Regions from separate parts of the Pantoea sp. X-Soil-MYKO-1785 genome, predicted to be linked through region 2. Evidence: predicted binding sites of a transcription regulator. Region 2 holds the regulator's gene; the other holds the start of a gene.

Region 1 (3,412 bases), on a different replicon from region 2:
GAAGACAGAGCGACGTGTAACGCTGGGATAGTACGATGTGAACATATCATCTAAATCAACAGAGCCGCTATCAAGCCCCATATAGTACTCAACAATGTGATAAGCATTATCTTCAGCCGAAATTTCATGCTCTTCCACTTCAGGCCCTTCAGTACGATATTGGCTTATATTCGCTTCGATAGAGGCATCAGTTTGCGCATTTAGAGAGGCAATAATTTCAAAGGTCAGGCTTACGTCATAATGTGAAAATTGCATTGGAAGGTTCAGTAGAGCCTTAAATTTGAACATTTCTTATTTCCCATATACGTTGAGCTTTTTCTTGAGCCCGGTGATTTGCTCCATAATAATTATTGGAACTTGATGTTAACAACTTCTGCTTTTAGCACATATTGGACTTAGTACATCCTTACTTTGTAAACACCGTTTGCACGCGCCGAACAAAATTTCCCTTCGTTCAGGAAAGCCTCCCATATGCCGAACCGTGGAACCGGACGCGTTGCCGAACTATAATTTGTTCCGCAGTCCATGCATTAAAAGGTAAATGATGAGAACGGGAATACTTTCACTAGGTGTGCTGGTCGCCACGCTACTCGCCGGCTTTGATGCGAATGCACAGAGCCTTGAGTGGTATAAGGCGAACGATAAGGAACGAAACGCGAAAGTTGAAGAGTGTAAAAAAGCCTCCGATCCGCGCGGCACCGAAGACTGTCGCAACGCGATTGATGCCAGCTTCCGTAGCGGCTCATATACCAAAAGTCCAAACAAGAGTTGGTGAAAATCATACAAGCCGCCGCCAGGCGGTTTTTTATGTGCCCTTTTCGCCGTTCGGTTAAACGCCTTAAGCACTAAACAGCTTCCACTCGCCTGACTTTGAGCGCTATGAACGAGCAGCGGGCATGTGATTTTTGGAGGCGGCACAGCCTGCAATTTCGCGGTAACCGAAGCATCGGCCACAATTAATACCTGCAAATTTCCGGCTGGCCGCCCATCTGCAGAAATGCAAGCAATGCGAAGAACCGGAGAGCGGTTCTGCTGCAGATGCTTCAGAAATGACGTCCGACGTCACTGGAAAATAAAACTGGTCGCCATTCAGGCAGATGACCTGCTAAACGGCGATCGTTCAGCTTAGGGACTTGCCAGACAAATCCGCCTAATTAATACTGTACATAAACACAGTATTTATTTGAGGAGGATTTTTATGCGTGACGTACAGACAGCAATTGCCTTATCCCCGGCTCATCTGCAGAGGGCAGATCTATGAAACAGGCAGCCTGTTCTGCGGATCTCACTCTGCTCTGGCCACCCATTTTTACGCCCAGAGTACGCGTGCCGCTCTATGCGGAGCCCTGCGCGGCCGGCTTCCCCTCCCCTGCACAGGATTACGTCGAAAAAGAGCTCGATCTCAACGAGCTCTGCATTCGCCGGCGCGCGTCGACGTTCTTCGTGCGTGCCAGCGGCAACAGCATGCAGGATCTCGGCCTGTTTGATGGCGACGTCATGGTGGTTGACCGGGCAGAAGAGGCCGCGCACCACGACATCGTCATCGCGGAGGTAGACGGCGAGTTTACGGTCAAGCGCCTGCAGCTGCAGCCGTGCATTGCGCTGCTGCCCATGAATCCGGCCTACCCCGTTATCTACCCGGAAGAGCTGCAGCTGCTTGGCGTGGTCACATGGTTTTTTAACAGTACTCGCGCGCGCCGGAGGTAACCATGCCCATGTTAGGATTAGCCGACGCAAACAAGTTTTATGCCAGTTGCGAGGCGCTGTTTAGGCCGGACCTGCGCGGCAAACCCGTAGTGGTGTTGAGCAATAACGATGGCTGTGTAATCGCAAGATCGGTCGGAGCAATCGCCATGGGTATCAAAATGGGTATGCCGTGGTTTCAGCTTAAAGCCCAGGAATATCCTGAGAAAGTTCACGTATTTTCAAGCAACTTCGCCTTATATCACTCGCTTTCGCAGCGCATTATGACAGCGCTGGAAGAAATGACGCCCCGCGTTGAGCAGTATTCCATTGATGAAATGTTCCTCGATTTGAGCGGCATCGATGGCTGCGAGGACTTTGAGCACTTTGGCCGGCGCCTGCGCGCGCACGTACTGGCCACGACTGGCCTGATCGTCGGCGTGGGCATGGGACCTTCAAAAACACTGGCAAAATCAGCGCAATGGGCAAGCAAGGAATGGAAGCAGTTCCGGGGAGTACTGGCGCTGACGCCCGGCAATCCTAAAAGAACCGAAACTCTTCTCCTGAATCAACCTGTAGAGGAAATCTGGGGGGTGGGACGTCGCATCGGCAAGCGCCTTAACCTGATGGGTATTGAAAACGCCCTGCAGCTGGCGCGAGCGCACCCTGCCCTTATCCGCAAGAATTTCGGCGTTGTGCTTGAACGAACCGTGCGCGAACTTAACGGCGAATCATGTATACCACTCGAGGAGATGCCGCCAGCGAAGCAGCAGATCGTCTCCAGTCGCTCTTTCGGCGAACGCATCACCACAAAGGTGGCCATGCAGGAGGCGCTTTGCCAGTACGCCACGCGCGCAGCAGAGAAGCTCAGGAAAGAGCGTCAGTTCTGCCGGCACGTTGGCGTATTTATCCGGACCTCGCCGCACGCGAAAGATGAGGTGTTCTACGGCAACAGCGCCGGTGAGAAGCTCCCGCGCCCGACGCAGGATACGCGTGACGTCATCGAGGTGGCCATGCGCTCGCTGGACCGCATCTGGCTGGAAGGTCGCCGTTATATGACGGCAGGCATCATGCTTGATGACTTCACGCCGCATGGCGTCAGCCAGCTGAACCTGTTCGATGAAGATCAGCCGAGAAAAAACAGTGCGCAGCTGATGAAGGTGCTGGACGGCATAAATCAGTCCGGGCTGGGAAACCTGTGGTTTGCGCGTCAGGGGGTGAACAACGAGTGGAAAATGAAACGGGAGCTGCTTTCCCCAGCCTGGACCACAAACTGGAAAGATATCCCTGTGGCATTTGTCAGATAAGGTCTGTCGAACAAATCGGATGAGAAGCCGATCGTTTTCAGCGCTGCCCGTGATGAGCAGCGCATCAGCAATTTGGATTATTTTGGCCGGACCACCGTGCTTTTTTCACAGTAGACGACGCTGTTAGCTGGCACATCTTTATTCACAAATGCCATAGCGCCGATCGTCACGTTATCACCGATTGTGATGTCACCAATAATGCAGCTGTGGGCGCCGATATCGACGTTGTCACCGATGACAATTCGCCCTGATGCATCTTCAGAATTTTTCCGGCCAATCGTCGTATTCTGACGCAGTTTGACGTTACGCCCGATGACACTTTCGGCTCTGACGACAATCCCGACGTAGTGGTTTACTTTCATCCCCGGGCCGATTGATGCCTCAAGGCTGATGTCAGTACCGTAACGTCTGAGAAGCTTGTG
Region 2 (3,412 bases):
CATATCAGATAGCGATCGGCCGCCTGTTGCAGCTGTTCGATCGAGGTCAGCAGCGCCACGATGTGCGAACCGAAACACGCATAAATCAATGAGAACAGCAAGGCCACCACCAGCGCCTGTCGGCAGGCAGAGTGCCAGACGCGCAGCAGCCGGCTGCCATCCTTCGCACCATGCGCCTCACCGGCGAAGGCTTCAACCGCGTAGGCAAAACCATCCAGCGCATAGGCGGTAAAGGTGATAAACATCAGCAATACCGCGTTCACCGCCACCACCTGCGGACCGATGCGTGCGCCCAGCACCGTCAGCGAGGCAAAACAGAGCTGCAGCATTAACGAACGCAGCATAATGTCGCGATTAAGACGCAGCAGCCGCTTCATGTCACCGCGCCAGCTCTGCTTCAGCATTGCCGGGGTGATGCCACGCAGTTTCAATACCCGCCAGACCATCACCGCACCGACGGCCAGCGTTATATACTCTGCCAGTGCGGTCGCGGTTGCCGCGCCTGCCACACCCCAGTGCAGGCCCATCACCAGCCACAGATCGAGTACAATATTGACCAGATTGCCGATCACCAGCAGGATGACCGGCGCACGCGCGTACTGCACGCCCAGCAGCCAGCCAAGGATCACCAGATTTGCCAGAGTGGCGGGCGCACTCAGCCAGCGGATCTGAATAAACAGCGTCGCCTGTTGCAGAACGCTGGCATCGCCGCCAATCAGATCGGTCGCCAACGCAGCGATTGGCGAACGCAGGCAGACGAACAGCACGCCAGCCAGCAGCGCAATGATTAAAGGCTGGGTCAGCGCACGTGCCAGTGCCAATTTATCGCCGGCACCAAAAGCCTGCGCCGTCAGGCCGGTGGTACTCATTCGAAGGAACAGCAGCAGCATGAAGAGGAAACTGGTGATTGTCGTACCGACCGCAACCCCGCCAAGATAGACCGGGCTGTCGAGGTGACCAATGACAGCAGTATCGACCACTCCCAGTAAAGGAACGGTGATGTTAGAAAGGATCATCGGCAGCGCCAGCCGCCAGAGGTTTTTGTCGGTAGCCGTTAAAAAACGCATTCGCAGTTCCGTGCTCGGTGCCGCTGCAGAGAGGGGAGCAGCAGCGACAAAATTAGGGCAGACAGAATAGCATCAGACGCTACGAATGCGTGGTTATGTCAGACTCAGAGCCATTCGCCGTTGCGAACCACACCGACCGCCAGACCTTCGACCGTCAGCGACTGAGCGCGCGTATCGACGATAATTGGCTCAAAATCACTGTTTTCAGGCAGCAGATGCACAATAGCACCCTGCTTCTTCCAGCGTTTAACCGTTACTTCATCATCAATGCGGGCCACCACAACCTGGCCATTACGCACGTCCTGGGTTTTATGTACTGCGAGCAGGTCGCCATCCATAATCCCGATATCTTTCATCGACATTCCACTGACGCGCAGCAGAAAATCAGCAGAAGGTTTGAACAGGCCCGGATCCACTTTGTAATGGGTTTCGATGTGCTCCTGCGCCATGATCGGCTCACCGGCAGCAACCCGGCCAATCAACGGCAGACCTTCAGACGCTTCTTCTTCCATCAACAGGCGAATACCGCGTGAGGCGCCAGAAACAATCTCAATCACCCCTTTACGTGCCAGTGCCTTAAGATGCTCTTCTGCCGCGTTCGGCGAGCGGAAACCCAGCTGCGCGGCAATTTCTGCACGCGTAGGCGGCATGCCCGTTTGAGTAATATGGTCGCGAATCAGGTCATAGACCTGCTGCTGCCTGCTGGTTAATGCTTTCATCCCGCCCCCTGGTTGTTTATACAGTCGCTGTGAGTATATACAGGTATTGGTGAAATGGAAACCGATTCTCAGGCAAAACGCGCCATCTGACGCGTTGTGGAAGGCTTATCGCAAATGCGACCAAAGCAGCGCGATCCAGACAAACAGTGCCAGTAAGATGCTGATCAGCACCGCCGCGGAGCCCATATCCTTGGCCCGTCCGGCCAAAGGGTGGCGCTCCTGACCGATACGATCCACTACCGCCTCAATGGCGCTGTTGAGGATTTCGACAATGACCACCAGCACCACAGCGCCAATCATCAGAATGCGGGAGACGATATCGACATCCAGCCAGCAGGCGACAATAATGGCGGCCAGCGCGGCCAGCGCCTCCTGGCGGAAAGCGGCTTCGTGTTGCCAGGCGGCGCGCAGGCCCTGCCATGAATAACCTGCGGCTTTCACTATTCTTACAAAACCGGTGGCATTATTTGCCATAGTAAGTGGAACCCTTTCATCGGATTGACGTCAATGTCTGGGCTGCGTGCAATTGGCACCACCACAGATCTTCGCTGCGCTTTCTGGTATGCTTGCGGCGCTTTGCTAACAAGAGGCTTCATGTTGTCTATGTCAGGTTGGCGTAAACTTTATTACAAATTACTGAATTTACCATTGTCCTTTTTGGTAAAGAGTAAGGCCATTCCGGCCGATCCCGTTTCTGAACATGGTCTGGACCCGACCCGGCCCATTATGTACGTTTTGCCTTACGATTCGAAGGCGGACTTACTGACTTTACGCGCGCAGTGCCTGCGGCATCATCTGCCCGACCCGCTTTCTCCGCTGGAGATTGATGGTTCGCTGCTGCCGCGCCACGTTTTTATCCACGATGGCCCGCGTGTGTTCCCCTATTTTGTCCCCAGCGTTGAATCGGTGAAAATCTTTCACGATTACCTGGACCTGCACCGCAATAATCCCAAGCTGGATATCCAGATGCTGCCGGTGACGGTGATGTTTGGCCGGGCGCCAGGCCGTGAGGTTCAGGGCGAAGATACGCCGCACCTGCGGGTGCTGAACGGTGTGCAGAAATTCTTTGCGGTAATCTGGCATGGACGCGACAGTTTTGTCCGTTTCTCGCCGACTGTTTCGCTGCGCCGTATGGCAACCGAACACGGCACCGACCAATCAATCGCCCAGAAACTGGCCCGGGTGGCGCGCATTCATTTCGCCCGTCAGCGGCTGGCGGCAGTTGGCCCACGCTTACCGGCACGTCAGGATCTGTTTAATCGTCTGCTGCAATCCAAAGCGATTGAAAAAGCGGTAGAAGACGAAGCGCGCAGCAAAAAAATCTCCCATGAAAAAGCGCAGCAAAATGCGGTTGAGATGATGGAAGAGATCGCGGCGAACTTCTCCTATGAGGCGATTCGCGTCACCGACCGCGTCATGGGCTGGCTCTGGAGCCGGCTCTATCAGGGCATCAACGTTAATGGCGGCGAAAAAGTCCGTCAGCTGGCGCAGGATGGCCATGAAATCGTCTATGTGCCTTGCCATCGCAGCCACATGGATTACCTGCTGCTCTCTTACGTGCTTTATCATCAGGGACTGGTGCCGCCGCACATTGCCGCCGGTATCAACCTCAACTTCTGGCCAGCC

Evidence for each region. Region 2 encodes LexA, which represses DNA repair genes until DNA is damaged. Its sites were predicted from a motif close to TNCTGTATGTACATACAGNA; they were not measured.
Region 1: umuD (translesion error-prone DNA polymerase V autoproteolytic subunit) is a predicted target of LexA. The motif match lies at 1,159-1,178, and genes of this name have one in related genera.

What each region holds. Positions count from the first base shown of each region.
Region 1 is NZ_AP036003.1:32,443-35,854, reverse strand. It holds gene AC6I8D_RS24420 (hypothetical protein) at 1-255, opposite strand, end outside; gene AC6I8D_RS24415 (EexN family lipoprotein) at 542-775, shown strand; gene umuD (translesion error-prone DNA polymerase V autoproteolytic subunit) at 1,258-1,707, shown strand; gene umuC (translesion error-prone DNA polymerase V subunit UmuC) at 1,716-2,990, shown strand; gene AC6I8D_RS24400 (serine acetyltransferase) at 3,068-3,412, opposite strand, start outside.
Region 2 is NZ_AP036000.1:289,569-292,980, reverse strand. It holds gene dinF (MATE family efflux transporter DinF) at 1-1,067, opposite strand, end outside; gene lexA (transcriptional repressor LexA) at 1,172-1,786, opposite strand; gene AC6I8D_RS01290 (diacylglycerol kinase) at 1,892-2,260, opposite strand; gene plsB (glycerol-3-phosphate 1-O-acyltransferase PlsB) at 2,390-3,412, shown strand, end outside.